Regions from separate parts of the Roseateles sp. NT4 genome, predicted to be linked through region 1. Evidence: predicted binding sites of a transcription regulator. Region 1 holds the regulator's gene; the other holds the start of a gene.
The links. Region 1 encodes LexA, which represses DNA repair genes until DNA is damaged. Its sites were predicted from a motif close to ACTGTATNNNNATACAGT; they were not measured.
Positions count from the first base shown of each region.

Region 2: the regulator LexA is predicted to act here: its motif matches at 2,221-2,238, upstream of recA (recombinase RecA).

Region 1 is NZ_JBPZGZ010000001.1:977,009-981,142, forward strand. Features, by position in the region: partial or broken gene ACS5PN_RS04605 (esterase-like activity of phytase family protein) at 1-816, shown strand, start outside; partial or broken gene ACS5PN_RS04610 (PEP-CTERM sorting domain-containing protein) at 928-1,014, shown strand; gene ACS5PN_RS04615 (asparaginase) at 1,015-1,935, opposite strand; gene lexA (transcriptional repressor LexA) at 2,020-2,691, shown strand; RNA gene ssrA (transfer-messenger RNA) at 2,775-3,147, opposite strand; partial or broken gene ACS5PN_RS04630 (HAD family hydrolase) at 3,162-3,835, opposite strand; gene ubiG (bifunctional 2-polyprenyl-6-hydroxyphenol methylase/3-demethylubiquinol 3-O-methyltransferase UbiG) at 3,838-4,134, opposite strand, start outside.
Region 2 is NZ_JBPZGZ010000002.1:540,174-544,307, reverse strand. Features, by position in the region: gene ACS5PN_RS12135 (DUF2889 domain-containing protein) at 1-424, opposite strand, end outside; gene ACS5PN_RS12130 (regulatory protein RecX) at 600-1,127, opposite strand; gene recA (recombinase RecA) at 1,147-2,184, opposite strand; gene ACS5PN_RS12120 (response regulator) at 2,362-3,033, shown strand; gene ACS5PN_RS12115 (sensor histidine kinase) at 3,122-4,134, shown strand, end outside.

The sequences.
Region 1 (4,134 bases):
GTCAACAGCAACACGCTGACCGCGGGCAGCACCCAGTACTTCTCCGGTCGTTCCGACAACTTCGCTGCCGGCCTGTCGACCAACCCGAACAACGCCCGTCTCGACCCCGAAGGCATCCGCGTCTCCAACGACGGCAAGAGCGTCTTCATCTCCGATGAGTACGGCCCCTACGTCTACCAGTTCGACCGCGCCACCGGCCAGCGCCTGCGCACCTACACGCTGCCGAACAGCTTCGCCGTGTCCAACCTGAGCAGCTCGGGCGCCGCCGAGATCTCCGGCAACACCACGGGCCGCGTCGCCAACAAGGGCATGGAAGGCCTGGCCATCTCGCCCGACGGCAAGACCCTGTTCGGCTTCGTGCAGAGCCCGCTGGCCCAGGACGGCGGCGATGGCGGCCGCTACAACCGCATCGTCAAGATCGACATCGCCACCGGCGCGGTCAGCCAGTTCGCCTTCGACAACCAGATCAACGGCAAGGCCTACAACAGCAGCGAGCTGCTGGCCCTGAACGACCATGAGCTCGTCGTGCTGGAGCGCGACGGCAAGGGCATGGGCGATGGCGCCCCCGGCTCCAAGGCCGCCGTCAAGCAGCTCGTCAAGATCGACCTGACCGGCGCCACCGAGGTCAGCGGCATCACCGACCTGCGCACCCAGCCCGGCGCCGCCATCGTCGGCAGCAAGTTCCTGGACATCCGCGCCGCGCTGAATGCCGCCGGCATCTCCGACGCCAACATCCCGTCCAAGCTCGAAGGCATCGCCTTCGGCCAGGACGTCACCGTCAACGGCAAGACCATGCACACGCTGTATCTGGCCAACGACAACGACTTCCTGGCCACGGCCGTACCGAACGGCAGCAACACGGCCGTCGCCTATGGCAACCAGTTCTACGTCTTCGCCTTCGAAGGCAACCTGGTCAACCAGACCATCGCGGCCGTGCCCGAACCCAGCCAGTACGCATTGCTGCTGGCCGGCCTCGGCGCGGTGGGCTTGATCGCCCGTCGCCGCCGCGGCTGATCAGGCCTCGGCCAGCAGGGTCAGGATCAGCTCGATCCTGGCCTTGACCGGGCTCAGGGCGCCCGCGCTGGGCAGCAGGCCCGCCAGCTCCATCACCGGGCCGGCGTCGCAGCGCGTGCTGCGGACGACGCGCACGCCTCCCGCCTGGGCTTCGCGAAGGGCCGCATCCAGGCCACGGCTCAGTGTGCCGTTGCCGGTGCCCGCGGCCACCAGGCCGTCGATGCCACCGGCCCACAACGCGCGCACGACGCTGCCATCCGCGCCGGCATGGTTCATGACGATCTCGACGCGTGGCCAGCGCTCGGCCGGTGCGGCAATGCGCGCCAGGCCCAGGGCTTCACCCGTCGGCCAACGGCCGACCGTGCGCACGCCCCCCTCCTCCACCCGCGCCACCAAGGCGCCATCGACCGACTCGAAAGCGTCGACGCGGTAGCTGTGTGTCTTGCGCACCTGGACCGCGTCGTGCACACGGCCGGCAAAGGCCAAGACGACACCTCGGGCGCCTTCTGCGGCAGCCACCTGCACCGCATCGAAAAGGTTCTGCGGCCCGTCCGGCGCCAGCGCCGTTGCCGGGCGCATGGCCGCCGTCAACACCACCGGCTTGGCCGGCGCCAGCACACGGTGCAGGAAATAGGCCGTCTCCTCCAGCGTGTCGGTGCCATGGGTGATGACGATGCCGGCGACCTCGGGCCGGTCCAGCTGCTGCTGCACGGCGACGGCCAGCTTCTGCCAGGTCGCGAAATCCATGTCCTTGCTGTCGAGCTGGGCGACTTGATGCGCCTCCAGCTTCTGGCCCGACAAGGCCGGCACCGCCGCCAGCAAGTCCCCGACGCTCAGTTGCGCCGCCGTGTATCCCACGCCGTCGCTGGCGGTTTTGGCGGTCCCGGCAATCGTGCCGCCGGTACCCAGAATGACGATCAAACGATCAAGGGTTTGCAATTTCTTGGTTTCCTGGACAAAAATACAGGTGCTGGACAAATTTCCAGCCCAAACATGAGGCCGCCCGTGCAAGACCAACCCAAGCTTACCGCCCGCCAGCAGCAGATCTTCGACCTGGTCCGCAAGGCGATCGAGAGCACCGGTGCCCCGCCGACCCGCGCCGAGATCGCGGCGGAGCTGGGCTTCAAGTCCGCCAATGCGGCCGAAGAACATCTGCAGGCCCTGGCCCGCAAGGGCATGCTGGAACTCGTCGGCGGCACCTCGCGCGGCATCCGCCTCAAATCCGAGATGCTGAGCGCCCTCAACCGCGCCCGCCAGTTCAGCCTGCCCATCCCCAGTCTCGCGCAATTGACGCTGCCACTGATCGGCCGCGTCGCCGCCGGCGCGCCCATCCTGGCGCAGGAACATGTTGAGCAGACCTACAGCGTCGAACCCAGCCTGTTCTCCAAGAAGCCCGACTACCTGCTGAAGGTCAAGGGCATGAGCATGAAGGACATCGGCATCCTCGACGGCGACCTGCTCGCCGTGCAGTCGGCCAAGGAGGCTCGCAACGGCCAGATCGTCGTGGCCCGTGTCGGTGAAGAGGTCACCGTCAAGCGCTTCAAGCGTGGCCCCGAGGGGATCGAGTTGCTGCCTGAGAACCCCGATTTCGAGCCCATCCTGGTCAATGAACACAGCGAAAGCTTCAGCATCGAGGGCCTGGCCGTCGGCTTGATCCGCGGGCAAGGGTTCAACTGACGGTGCGGACGGGGGTTCAATTCACCCCGGCGCACACGAAATGAAAAAGGCCCGTGTCGGTGACACGGGCCTTTTTGCTTGGATGGTGGAGCCGGGGGGAATTGAACCCCCGTCCGCAAGCCATCACCGGGCAGATCTACATGCTTAGCCGGCTGATTTGGATCTCACGGTCAACTCGCGCAGTGGCACGCTAGCTTTCCCGCCAGTCACTTGATCTCGCGCCGCACCGAGTGACCCGGTATGACGCCAGCCGATGTGAGTGACTTCTCAGCCTTGCCCCTTGCGGAACTCAGCCCGGCCCATCGGCCTGCCGTTGAGAAGCTCATCCGCAATTAAGCGGCGAGTGCGAACGTAGAGTCGTTTGCAGTTACTGTGTTTCCAGTGGTTTTACGAGCGGACTGGTGCTCGGCATGCCCTACTCCGGATCCGCACCCACGTCGAAACCAAGTCGGCCCCAGAGAAACCGTAGTTTAGGCCAGTCCGAGCCACTTCAAGAGCTCGCCCGGCGCCGACAACTCGATGTCCGCCTTCCAGTGGCGATATTCGCCACCCTGGCCGAGGTAGCCCCAGGCCGCAGCCGCCGTCGCCATGCCCGCGGCGCGACCCGCAAGGATGTCGCGCTCGTCATCCCCGACGTAGAGGCAGGCCTCAGGCACAACGCCCAGCCGCCTTGCAGCCTCAAGAAGGGGCGCCGGATGCGGCTTGGTGTGCCCCGTCGTGTCGCCCCCAACGACGGCTCCGGCAAACAGGCCCAGGGCCTTGGCCAGCGGCAAGGCAAAGCGCTCTGCCTTGTTGGTGACGATGCCCCAGGCCAAGCCCCCGGCGGCCAGCCCAAGCAACTCGGCTTCGATACCCGTAAACGGCCGGGTGTTGTCGTACATGAGCAGCTCATAGCGGTCGAGGAACTCGCGTTTGAGTTCCTCGTAGCCCTCTTGGCCGGCGCCATGCCAAAGGCCTGGCTCAGCATGCCGCGTGCACCCGAGCCACCATGCGGCCGGTATTGCGAAAGAGGCAGCGTACTCATGCCTCGATCAGCACGCATCGCATTCGCGGCCGCGGCGAGATCGGCGGCGCTGTCGATCAGCGTGCCGTCCAGATCGAACAGCACGGCACGCAGATGCGACCAGGGGGCGGCGAGCTTCAAATTCAAGCGGGACGGCGGCAGGCCAGCAGATAGTTCACGTCGGTGTCCCTGCCCAGGCTGTAGCGCTGGGTCAAGGGGTTGTAGCCGAGGCCGCGGCTGGCCTGCAGCTCCAGCCCGGCATCACGGCAGAACTGCGACAGCTCCGATGGCCTCAGGAAACGCGCGTACTCATGCGTGCCTTTGGGCAGCATCTGCAGCACGTATTCCGCGCCGACGATGGCCAGCAGAAAAGCCTTGGCGTTGCGGTTCAGCGTCGACAGGAAAACCCAGCCGCCCGGCTTGACCAGAGTGGCCAGGGC
Region 2 (4,134 bases), on a different contig from region 1:
AGCCGGCCATGGCCTGGATGACGGCCGTCGGCAGCACCAGACAAAGTTCGGTGATGTGGGTGCAGCCGCGCGTGCCGCCCAGACGTTCCAGGACGGCCTGCCTGAAGCCCTTCATCAGGTTCAGCCCGATGAGGCGGCGGTAGGCGTCACCATGCTCGTTGCAGGCGCCGCTGTATGGCATCCACAGCGTGTCGGAGCTGGCCGCGGTGATGGTCAGGGTGGTGTCCACGGTCAGATGCAGGTGCATCTCGTGGATGGGGTCGCCCGCCTTGCGAGGCACGCCGGCCAGCGGCACGTCATGCGTCTTGGTGTCAGTCAGGCTGGCTTCGACATCGAACAGGCCGTCATCGCGCGCAAACACCTGCACATCGAGGGCGCGGCGATGCAGCAGGCGACGCGTGACGGACGGTTGGACGGCAGGCATGGAACGGGGTATGGCAAATCACCCCGGCCTGTGCCGGGACGGGGTCAGCCCGGCTCCCACAAGGCTTCGCCAGGGAGGCAAAGGCGCTTGTAACCGGGTGAACCCTCGTTTTAGGGCAGGCGGCAATGTAGCACGGAGGGTGAAAACGCCCCCTGCGCGCTCGGTCAAGCTGTGCTTAGGCCCTCAGCAAGCGGCGCACCACTTCAGGGGTAAACCCGCGTGCCAGCAGGAAGCGCGTCTGGCGCGCCTGTTCGGCAGCTTCACGCGAAGGCTCATCGCCAAAACGCTTTTTCCAGACCTCGCGGGCGCGTTCCATCTCGGTTTCGCGCAGGCTCGCCTGTTGCTCGGCGTCGAGCTTCAGCCCGTGCTGGGCGAGTTCCTGCTGGATGCGTTGGGCGCCGAAGCGGCTGGCGCGCAGATGCAGGCGGGATTCGACGAAGCGGGTTTCGTCCAGATAGCCGCCCGCGGCGAGGGTGTCGAGCAGGGCATCGACGGCAGCTGCACCGGATGCCTGCTCCTCCCCCTCCTCTGCCCCCTCGCCTTCCACGTCCAGTCCGCCTTCGTGGGCGGCCAGACGTGCACGTTCCCGCTGTTGCTGCTCGATGCGCAACAGCTTGCGCCTGAGTTCGGCCCGGCTGTGCTCGCGCTGGGCCAGCAGGCCGATGGCGCGGGCCTTCAGCGACAGCGGCGCTCGGGTCGCCATGTGGCAGGCGCCGGGCGACTTATTCCTCGGCCGCCTGGGTCAGCGGCGCCACACCCAGGGATTCGCGGATCTTGTTCTCGATCTCGCGGGCGACATCGACGTTCTCGCGCAGAAACTCGCGGGCGTTGTCCTTGCCCTGGCCGATCTTCTCGCCCTGGTAGGCATACCAGGAGCCGGACTTCTCGACGACCTTGGCGATGACGCCCATGTCGACGATTTCGCCTTCGCGGCTGATGCCTTCGCCGTAAAGGATGTCGAACTCGGCCGTCTTGAATGGCGGGCTGACCTTGTTCTTGACGACCTTGACCTTGGTCTCGGAGCCGATGACTTCCTCGCCCTTCTTGATGGAGCCGATGCGGCGGATGTCCAGGCGCACCGAGGCGTAGAACTTCAGCGCATTGCCGCCGGTGGTCGTTTCGGGCGAGCCGAACATGACGCCGATCTTCATGCGGATCTGGTTGATGAAGATGACCATGCAGTTGGTCTTCTTGATCGTGGCGGTCAGCTTGCGCAGGGCCTGGCTCATCAGGCGGGCCTGCAGGCCAGGGAGGCTGTCGCCCATCTCGCCTTCGATTTCGGCCTTGGGCGTCAGCGCGGCGACCGAGTCGACGACGATGAGGTCCACCGAGCCGGAGCGCACCAGGGCGTCGACGATTTCGAGGGCCTGTTCACCGGTATCGGGTTGGCTGATCAGCAGCTCCTGCAGATTGACGCCGAGCTTCTGGGCGTACTGCACGTCGAGCGCGTGTTCGGCGTCGATGAAGGCGCAGGTGCCGGCGAGCTTCTGCATCTCGGCGATGACCTGCAGTGTCAGCGTCGTCTTGCCGGAGGACTCGGGGCCGTAGATCTCGACGACGCGGCCGCGCGGCAGGCCGCCGACGCCCAGGGCGATGTCCAGGCCCAGGGAGCCGGTAGAAACGACCTGGATGTCTTCGATGACCTCGCCTTCACCGAGGCGCATGATGGAACCCTTGCCGAACTGCTTCTCGATCTGGGCGAGGGCGGCCTGCAGGGCCTTGGCTTTTTCGGTGTTCAGGGCTTTGACGGGGGCGTCCATGCAGTTCTCCAAAGGAATGTCGGAATTATGGGGCAATCTGTATGTTTGTACAGTATTCGTGTCCCCTGATCTGAGGAAGCAGCGGCCTCAGGCTTGAAGGGCATTCTGCGAGCCAGGTGGCTCAAGGCGTGAGCCACCAACTCAACACCTAACATCGGCGGCGGAGACATAAAACCTATGCGCATCCTGATTGCCGAAGACGACCAAGTGCTGGCCGATGGCCTGTTGCGGGCCCTGCGCGCCTCGGGCTATGCCGTGGACCGGGTCACGACGGGCACCGAGGCCGATTCGGCGCTGGCGACCCATGAGTTCGACCTCGTCATCCTCGACCTCGGCCTGCCGCGCCTGCACGGCCTGGAGGTGCTGCGCAAGCTGCGCGCGCGCGGCTCGACCATGCCGGTGCTGATCCTGACCGCGGCCGACAGCGTCGAGCAACGCGTCAAGGGGCTGGATCTGGGCGCCGACGACTACATGGCCAAGCCCTTCTCGCTGCAGGAGCTGGAAGCGCGCGTGCGCGCCCTGACACGGCGCGGCCTGGGCACGGCCAGCAGCCTCATCAAGCATGGGCCGCTGACCTTCGATGCCACCGGACGTGTGGCCTATATCAACGACCAGATGCTGGAGCTGTCGGCGCGCGAGCTGTCGCTGCTGGAGGTGTTGCTGCAGCGCGCGGGTCGCCTCGTCAGCAAGGACCAGCTCGTCGAGCGCCTGTGCGAATGGGGCGAGGAGGTCTCGAACAACGCCATCGAGGTCTACATCCACCGCTTGCGCAAGAAGATCGAGCAGGGGCCGATCCGCATCGCGACGGTCCGCGGCCTCGGCTATTGCCTCGAGAAGATCTCGTCCTGATGGGACACCCCGCCGGCCGGGTACAGCCGTCGACCCTCCGCGAGGGTCGGGCCTTGCTCGGGAGCGGCCCAGCGCTGCGGCCCGTTTGATGCCAAACAAGGAAGGCGCCAGCCCCCAGCAGGGCTCGCTGTTCGGCGAGATCCTCGACTGGATGCTCGCCCCGCTGCTGCTGATCTGGCCGATCAGCGTGGCGCTGACCTGGCTGGTGGCCCAGGGCATTGCCAGCCGACCCTATGACCGCGAACTCGGCGAGATGGCGCGCAGCCTCGGCCTGCAGGTGGCGGCCGAATCGGCGCCGAGCAAGGGCCGGGACCGCTATGCGCTGGCGCCCGAGGCGGCCGCCCTGCTGCGCGCGGACGCGTCGGACACGGTCTTCTATCAGGTGCTGGGCCTGCGCGGCGAGTTGCTGAGCGGCGACGCGACGCTGCCGGTGCCGACCGAGGACGCGCCCGTCGTGCCCTGGGAGCTGCATTTCCGCGACGACGAGGTCGGCCCTGACGCCGTGCGCGTCGCCTATCTGTGGATTGCGCCCGAGGGCCAGGCCGGGTCAAGCAAGACCATGCTGGTGCAGGTGGCCGAGACCCTGGGCAAGCGCGCGCGGCTGACCAACGAGATCATCAAGGGCGTCATCCTGCCGCAGTTCGTCATCCTGCCGCTGGCCGTGCTGCTGGTCTGGCTGGCATTGGCGCGTGGCATCTCGCCGCTGAACGAGCTGCAGCGGCGCATCCGCTCGCGCGAGGCCTCCGACCTGTCGCCCATCGACGAACAGCGCGTGCCCGACGAGGTGGCACCGCTGGTGCAAGCCATCAACGACCTGCTGGCGCGGCTGGACTCGTCCATGAGCCGGCAAAAACACTTCCTCGCCGACGCCGCCCACCAGCTGAAGACGCCGCTGGCCGGCCTGCGCACCCAGGCCGAGCTGATCCAGCGCGAGATCGACGCCGGCCGTGCCTCGCCCGATGAGATGAAGCGCTCGCTGGCCCAGATCGCCCGCGCCAGTGAGCGGGCGGCCCACATGGTCAACCAGCTTTTGTCCATGGCACGCGCCGAGGATGCCGAGCAGGCGATGAAACGCGAGCCGCTCAGCCTGGCCGAGATCGC